Regions from separate parts of the Geomicrobium sp. JCM 19037 genome, predicted to be linked through region 1. Evidence: a T-box and tRNA genes for the amino acid it is inferred to sense, from the RefSeq annotation. Region 1 holds a T-box; the other holds one or more tRNA genes.
The links. A T-box is a leader RNA that pairs with one kind of tRNA and senses whether it is charged. The one in region 1 lies ahead of tyrS (tyrosine--tRNA ligase), so its partner is inferred to be a tRNA-Tyr.

Region 1 (4,427 bases):
TAATCGGGAATGCCTGACGTATGCGTAAGCAAATGATGTATCGTAATGTCCTCATGAAAGTGTGGGAATGAGATGTCTACACATTGCTGTAAACGCGTATTAAATGAAAGTTTACCTTCTTCAACGAGTCTGCAAATGGCTGCGCTCGTGAATACCTTTGCTCCAGATGCGATGCCAAACCGCGTACTTGGATTGTTTCTTATCTGTTCGGCCTGGTTGGCATAACCGAACGCTTGCTCGAACACACCGTCGTATTCCTTTATGAATATCACTCCAGAAAAATTCACATCTCGTTGAACGTTCAGTAATCGCTCGATTTGCTTATTCTGTTTCATCATTCTCCTCCTTAAGATTAAGTGATTCGTTTCTCGACACTCAAATCAAGTTAGAGTAGATGAAGCAAAATGATTCACATTAAACTCATTCGATTGTCACCTCCTCGTTTACTGATCGTAGGCATTTAGTGCGTTCACTCCGTGGGCAAGGGCAGACTCAGCTTTTAGAGCTGTTGCAACAAGTACAGACTCGGCAACTTCTTCGCGGCTTGCTCCTGCAACTTTTACGGCTGCTGTGTGCAGCTCAATGCAATATGGACAACCTGTCGTGTGTGCGACGGCAATAGCGATGAGTTCTTTTTCTTTCACCGTTAATGTACCTGTTTGAAGAGCTGCTTGATCAAACGAAAGAAATTTCTGAAAAACTTCTTCATTATACGTTTTCAATTCCTCTAAGCGATTGAAGTAAGAAGATTTGTACAATTCATCTGCGCCGTTTCCATCATAAGCATTCCATGCATTGACACTATGCGCGATCGCTGATCCCGCTTTTAAAGCGGTCGCCACCATGATGGCTTCTGCCACTTCTTCTTTCTTTGCCCCTTGTTTCTTCGCTTGATTGACATGTAACTCAATGCAATACGGACACCCGGTCGTATGCGCAACCGCTACAGCAATCAATTCCTTCAACTTTGGCTGCAACTTTCCTGGCGCGAGCGCTTCGTTGTCGAATGCGATGAAGGCAGCAAAGGCTTCTGGAGCTAACGATTTGAATTCTTCCAATCGGCTTGAATACGCTTTGTTATACATCACCGCTCCTCCTCACCTATTTCGCTTTATTCTTCCATAGAGACGTTCGTTTAGCAAGAAAAAAGATGGGGATGCTCCCCATCTTTTTTGGTCATTTCTTAAGTTGAGCAAACTTCCGTTTGCCGACTTGCACGATCATATCGTCTGCAATTGTAATCTCTGCATGAATGTCTTCGACTTTTTGCTCATCAATTTTCACACCGCCATTTTTAATCATGCGCCGTGCTTCACCTTTCGACGGTTGTAATTCCAGCTCAACGAGCAAATCAATAATGGACACGATCGGCTCACCTTTCCACTCAACGACCGGCAAATCCTCAGGAAGTGCACGTTTCGTAAACACCGTCTGGAAGTACTTTTCAGCTTCGGCAGCTGCAGCTTCCCCGTGGTACATTTCAACAAAACGGCGGCCAAGTCGTTGTTTGGCATCTCTTGGGTGAATGCTACCCTCACCAAGTCCTTTCTCCAAAGCTTCAACCTCTTCCATCGGAATATCGGTTGCCAGTTTGTAATACTTCACCATCAGCTCATCAGGAATGCTCATTGATTTACCAAAAATCTCATTCGGTTCTTCATCGATTCCAATGTAGTTGTTTAATGACTTCGACATTTTACGCACACCGTCCAACCCTTCAATGAGCGGAAGCGTTAGGGCAACTTGCTTATCTTTCCCGTACGCATCTTGAAGCTGGCGTCCCATCATAAGGTTAAACGTTTGGTCAGTACCCCCAACCTCAATATCGGTATCCATCGCCACCGAATCATAGCCTTGCATTAATGGATAGAAGAACTCATGTATGGAAATTGGTTGGTTGTTCTTGTACCGGTTATTGAAATCTTCACGTTCAAGCATTCTTGCCACTGTTAAATTCCCAGCTAAGTTGATGACATCTTCAAAGTTTAGCTGGCTTAACCATTCCGAATTGTAGTAGAGCGTTGCTTTGTCCATATCCAACACTTTGCCGTACTGCTCGACGTACGTTTTGGCGTTTTCAGCTACTTGTTCACTCGTTAATACTTTTCTCGTTTCTGATTTACCACTTGGGTCACCAATTCTACCTGTAAAGTCGCCGATAAGCATTTGTACGTGATGTCCAAATTCTTGGAATTGGCGAAGCTTATGAAGAACGACGGTGTGGCCAATGTGCACGTCCGGGGCCGAAGGGTCCATGCCTAGCTTAATGTTGAGCGGTTTACCTGTTGCAATTGATTTCTCAATTTTCCCTCGGAACGCCTCTTCAGGCACAATCTCCACAACACCTCTCATAAGCGCCTCGACTTGGCGATTCGCTTCTTCCTTTTGTTCTGTTGTTAATGTCCATTCGCTTGTCATATCTTCGTCCTCCTATTATTTTTGTCCATAAAAAAAAGCCCCTCCTAAAAAGGGACGAACGTATCGCGGTACCACCCTTGTTGAGAACTTCCGCTCTCCACTCGGCTCTTTAACGCAGAGTATACGTTTCCTAGAAAGCTCAAGCAATGTAATTCATCTCTTGCGCCGGATCGACTTGCAGCGACCGTCGACTCTCTGAACCTGTACACAAGAAATTACTTCGTTGCCATCATCGCGTTACCTATATTGACAATGATCTTTTTATACCATGCCAATTGTTCACTGTCAACTGTATGTAAACCCGATCGATAAGGCAACCTACACGTAAGAACGAAAGGTCAGAAGAGGAATTGTACATATTCATCACGAATAACCTGGATAGCGGTTCTTTAGTCTATAACAAAGTATGCTATAATATGCGTGATCTTCTTAGGGGGTGAACGATGAAAAATATATTACAGAGGTTTAACCGCTGGGCTGATTTCATACAAAACAATCGCTATGTACAAGGGTTAAATATTACAAGCCTTGTCGCTTGGAACATTCTCATTCTTTTAAGCGTGACGATCTTGCTCGGAAGACATTTGTCGGCGCAGCCGGTGCTGGCTACTTCGTTTCTTTAGTAGAAGATGAGCCGGAATATACACAAGAAGAAATTCGTGCAGACATCTACAATTATGAAGAAACAAGTGTCGTTTACTTCGCCGATGACGTATATTTAGGCGAACTTCCTTCAATTCTTGAGCGAAGAGAAGTAAGCTTGGACGAAGTGTCTACGCACGTGAAAGACGCGTTAATTGCGACAGAAGACGAATATTTCTTTGAACATAACGGCATCGTTCCAAAAGCTGTTATGCGCGCAGTGTTTCAAGAGTTTGTCGACACAGGCATGCAAACGGGAGGAAGTACGCTCACCCAACAAATTGTGAAAAACCAAATGCTATCTAACGAAGTTTCTTTTGACCGCAAGGCAAGAGAGATCTTAATTGCGATGCGTTTAGAGAATTATATGGACAAAGATGAAATTCTTGAAGCATACTTAAACATCGTACCATTCGGCAGAAATGCGGCCGGTACGCAAATTGCAGGCATTCAGGCTGCAGCAAATGGAATTTTTGATGTCGAGGCATCGGAACTTTCGTTACCTCAAGCTGCGTATATTGCCGGCATTCCACAAAATCCTTTTTCATACACTCCCTTCACGTCCGATGGGGATTTGAAAGAGGACTTGACTGCTGGAATGCAACGAAAGAATATCGTCCTTTACCGGATGTTAGACTCTGGAACGATTACCGAGGAAGAGTACGAAGCAGCTCGAGAGTACGACCTAATGGAAGACATTACGGATTATGCACCAGAAAATAGCTTTGAAAGTTATCCGTACGTTACGAACGAAACAGAACGCAGAGCCGTCCCCATTCTTAGAGATTATTTATTGGACAAAGACGGGGTTGACTTGAGCGACATGGAAGACGAAGACCGTGCACAAACCGTCCAACAATACACCGAGCGCGCAAGTACAGAACTTCGTCTTGGCGGATACCGCATTCATACTACCATTCATAAAGACATTTATGACACGATGGAAGACACGATCGCCAACAGTGACTTGTTCGGTCCGAATACGAATGACGGACAACCTGAACAGGTGGGCGGTTTGTTACAAGATAATGAAACAGGAGCGATTTTAAGCTTTATCGGTGGACGTGACTTTGAAAAAGAATCATGGAACCACGCTACGACAGGTGAAGGCCGATCCGTAGGCTCAACGATTAAGCCGCTCATGCCGTTCGGATCTGCGATGGAGCGCGGGGTTGTGCAACCGGGCATCGTCGTTCCCGATGTGCCAACGAATTACCGTGGGGGAGATCAAGACCCCGTAAGTAACTTTGGTAGTTCTTACGCCGGTATCCCTTCCGTGCGAGATACGATTACGAACTCACGAAACACCCCATCGGTACGGACATTTTGGCAAGTGCCAGAAGAAGATTTGTACGATGATATGATAA
Region 2 (4,427 bases), on a different contig from region 1:
GTGACAATTGAGCCTAGTCGGTAAGCAATGTTATTTTCTTCACAAAACGCTTGGGCAGCTTCCAACAGTGCTGGGCTCGTCTTCGCAGGCCCGTACTTATCCGACACGCCGTCGTCTTTTTCCGCAGATGTTACGAGCAAGACTTCTCCATAGGTTAAGTCAGCCTGTAGTCCTCCGAAGTAGCCGGTTTGAATGAATCGTTCACAGCCACAAATGGCGAGAGGGTGCACAACCGTGGCTGCCATCGGACTGCCATACACATTTGCATATGCGATATTTTTGTTCTTCATATTACCAAATCTTAAGTTCCACGCTGGTGCACGAGATTGATCGAGCGTTCCTTCCCAATAAAGCAAATTCGTCTCATGAAGAAACTCTCCATGAATAATTGTCGAAGTTGGAATGTCCGACTCTTGTAAATTCAACGAGCGAAGCCAATCTTCCTTTTTAAACTCTCCGTATAATGCCATGATGACCCCCGATTGCAGAAAATTATAAAGATGATGTACACTTACTATATTATCAGAAAATTAGTGGAAATGAGGTCCAAACCGCAAATGATAAAAGGAAACCACGTGGAGTTACGAGCACCAAAAAGAGAAGAGTTAGAGACGATGATTGAGTGGAGGAACGATCCGCTACTTGCCAAGCTTGCGGCAGGAACGAATGCCCACCTTTGGTCAGGTCTGACGATTGAGCAAATGGAAAGCTGGTATGGTACTCATTACCAACAAGCCAATTCACTAGAAAAAGGAAGAATCTATTCAATCTATCATGAAGATCGGTTTATCGGGTATTGTGATTACCGCGAGTACCACCCATTAACGAACAGTTGCACGGTTGGTATGGTTATTGGTGACCGTGATTATTGGGACCGAGGATTTGGTAGCGAAGCGATGCAACTGCTTGTAGAGTATTTGCATAAAACCATTGCGGTTCGTCGCTTCCAACTAGACACGTGGGCAGGCAACATTAGGGCGATCAAATGTTATGAGAAGTGCGGGTTTCAGATTGAAGGTACGCTTCGTGACAATGAATGGGTGGACGGACAGTATGAAGACACGGTTTTGGTGGGTTTACTCATGGACGAACACAAGAGCTGATCGAGGAAATAATAGCCCAGTATTTGAACATAGAATTGCCGCTTGCGCGAGGTTAGAAGCGTAAATCTTACCGCACTTGATGCAATGATTAGATTTTTCCTGATTTAAGAAATTTATGATTGAAAATTATATCTATCAATATTTTAATTAAATAATGTTACGCAGCTGCTATGTTCGCTTCAGCATCGAACCGAGCGAGCCACGCGAATAGGAACTTCCGACATCCAGGTATTAGAAATTTGATTTTAAGTTTTCACCTGCTCTCTACCGATGTTGAGGTAGTGTGTGCTCAGCAACAGTTCTAACTGCATAACATTTGGTTATTTTTAGGAGATTGGCGATCTAGATCACACCCCAAAACGATCTATATGCAATGAACTTAGCATTTTCTTGATTTGCACTGTTGGGTGGAGGGGGTAGCGCGGTGCTGGGTGCCATTTTGCGCGCAGATTCTGGCTGAAGTACTAACGACACGTCGGCCCCGCAGGCCGAAACGAAACCGCACTCGATTCGGCGCGGCTCGCGCCGACGTCTTGTGGGTACTTCGAGGCGGGGATGTACACATGACCCGGTAATCTGTTACCGAGTTTGCTCATTCTGTTCCCTAGTTTATGAGAATAGAAGGCTTCCCCCGCGATTTTCCTCAACTTGAGAACAGTTCGGTTGCAACTCGAGCACAGTTTCCATTTTCTAAGTTTACAATTGGTTCTTAATGAAATTCTTTCGTTCAACTTATCTAGGTCGATTTAGAACACCGCAGTCAAGCTGATGCTCGCTAGTCTATGAACGTTCGTTTCTATGGACGTCAACGCTGTTTATTCATATAAACCTCAGGAGTTCGCAACTATCGGTCCCACCGGCGCCGAAGATACACCGACCGGACGTTGGCGTGACTCATGAAGATGTCTCACTAGCCTTTATGGCAGAAAAGAGTCGCAGAATTTTTATGCCGAGAGAATGGTAAGGAGGTTTGATGAGTTACAATTTCAAGCACTAGTGAATTTCTTGAGTGCAGTTTATATAGAAATCGCACTACAGAATAATGATATGCTCACGCCAAATGGAACCCTTCACATAATTCGGCTCAGCTAGCTCATGCTAGCTATTGTATTTTTCGATGACAAACGGGGGTGTCTCTGCCGTCCTTGTATAAACATCCACCTCAAACACCAAGCACTGTACGCGCGGTAAATCGAAAGTTCAATCTCTATCTAGTTTCAAAAAAACTTGTCTCATCAAGCATTTAGCTGCGAAATCAATGATTTATTTTGCTCCTAAACAAATGTATAAATTTTTTTTTGAGAAAAACTATTGCATTTTCGTTGTGGAGATCATATAATATATTTTGTCAGCAAGAGACGTAAGCGTCCGGCCCGTTGGTCAAGGGTTAAGACACCGCCCTTTCACGGCGGTAACGCGGGTTCGAATCCGCACGGGTCACCAATAATTATCTATAGCAATATAAAGGCTCCAGCAAACGATTTTGCTGGTTTTATCATTTACTTATACTCTTATGGAGGGGTAGCGAAGTGGCTAAACGCGGCGGACTGTAAATCCGCTCCCTCAGGGTTCGGCGGTTCGAATCCGTCCCCCTCCACCATTTCACATGCGGGAGTAGTTCAGTGGTAGAACACCACCTTGCCAAGGTGGGGGTCGCGGGTTCGAATCCCGTCTCCCGCTCCATTGCTTACCGAATCGTTTTGTGATAACATAGTAAATGTTCCCAGTTTGCGGGTGTAGTTTAGTGGTAAAACCTCAGCCTTCCAAGCTGATGATGTGGTTCGATTCCCATCACCCGCTCCATACATATGAACTCAAGAGAGTAGAACAACCTTGTTCCGCTCTCTTTTTTATGTTTTACTAACCGAAAAGGTCTCTCCCTTTTTAAAAAATTATTAAGATGATACCCACCCTTTGATCCCGTGGTACACTAAGAAGGTTGCGAACTATTTTGTGAATAATGAAGACCTCTTTACTATTTATACAATCAAAAAAATAAATGAAACCTATACATAGACAGGGACGTAATCATACAGAACGGACGTAAGGCGGGATAGGGATGGACGATTGGTTAAAGCAATGCATAAAGGAAGTGAAGGCCGGAGACCCAGAGGCTTTTGCTCAAATTGTTGAAGCGTATAAAGATAAAGTATATCAAATAGCCTATCGCATGGTCGGCAACGCCCAAGAAGCACAGGATGTTGCACAGGAAGCCTTTATCCGTGCCTACACGAACATCGACCGGTACGATACCAATCGGAAGTTTTCGACGTGGCTGTTTCGAATTGCTACCAATTTAAGTATCGACAAGCTCCGAAAGAAAAAGCCGGACTACTCGCTAGATGCTGAGGTGAGCGGGACGGAAGGATTGGATGGGTACTCGCAATTGGCGGCAACAGACGCCCTTCCAGATGAGCAAGTCGTGACCCTTGAATGGCAAGCGTCGATTCAAGAAGAAATCAATGCACTTCCTCCTAAATATCGCGCTGCGATTATTCTTAAGTATATGGAAGACCTCTCCTTGCAGGAAATGAGTGAAATTCTTGATCTTCCTGTAGGTACGATAAAAACCCACGTTCATCGGGGACGAGAGGCACTAAGGAAGCGATTGAAAAAATGGTAGTAAGGGGGAAAGGCAACATGAGCTGCAGCAGTGAGCGTATTCAGCGATATTTCGATGGTGACTTAACCCGGGATGAGCGAATGCAACTGTATGAGCATTTGCGTGAATGCGGAGATTGCAAATCCCATTATGATGAAGTGAAGAAATCAATTGCGCTCGTACAGAGCGCTTCACATATTACCGCGCCTTGTAAGTTTACAGAAAGCGTGATGGATGCATTGCCGAAACGAAAGAAACGCTCTGTTGCTTGGAAGCGCTGGTCAAGAAACCACCCGATGCTCGTGGCGGCTTCTGTATTCCTTGTGCTCATGTCCTCGATGGTATGGGTAAACTGGTCCGGCATGAGTGGAGATGACGTCATGGTCCGAGGAGCGACTGGCGACGTGCATGTGAATTATGAAACGAACACCGTCATTATTCCTGAAGGCGAAACCGTTGCAGGAGACTTAACGGTTACGAATGGGAATGTTGACGTACAAGGTGAAGTAGAAGGTGATCTCACCGTCATTAATGGTGAACAATATATGGCATCTGCTGGCAATGTTGCGGGCAATGTCGAAGAGATTAATGAAATTCTTTCGTGGATTTGGTACGAGACGAAATCGCTTTTCTCAGGCTTGACGACTGGGGATGATTCGTAAGCATGGAGTGATGCGTTCGTGCATCACTCCCCATTAAGCGGGAAGAATGTACAAAAATGC

Region 2: it has a tRNA-Tyr gene. The T-box ahead of tyrS (tyrosine--tRNA ligase) is inferred to sense a tRNA for this amino acid. The anticodon was not compared.

Annotation. Positions count from the first base shown of each region.
Region 1 covers NZ_BAWZ01000006.1:52,350-56,776, reverse strand. The annotation lists gene JCM19037_RS28215 (serine hydrolase) at 1-335, opposite strand, end outside; gene JCM19037_RS05000 (carboxymuconolactone decarboxylase family protein) at 444-1,085, opposite strand; gene tyrS (tyrosine--tRNA ligase) at 1,177-2,418, opposite strand; T-box leader at 2,466-2,660, opposite strand; gene JCM19037_RS04990 (transglycosylase domain-containing protein) at 2,954-4,427, shown strand, end outside.
Region 2 covers NZ_BAWZ01000022.1:1,540-5,966, forward strand. The annotation lists gene JCM19037_RS12975 (hypothetical protein) at 1-470, opposite strand, end outside; gene JCM19037_RS12980 (GNAT family N-acetyltransferase) at 576-1,103, shown strand; tRNA gene JCM19037_RS12985 (tRNA-Glu) at 2,474-2,546, shown strand; tRNA gene JCM19037_RS12990 (tRNA-Tyr) at 2,619-2,703, shown strand; tRNA gene JCM19037_RS12995 (tRNA-Gly) at 2,712-2,786, shown strand; tRNA gene JCM19037_RS13000 (tRNA-Gly) at 2,834-2,906, shown strand; gene sigW (RNA polymerase sigma factor SigW) at 3,163-3,726, shown strand; gene JCM19037_RS13010 (anti-sigma factor) at 3,744-4,367, shown strand.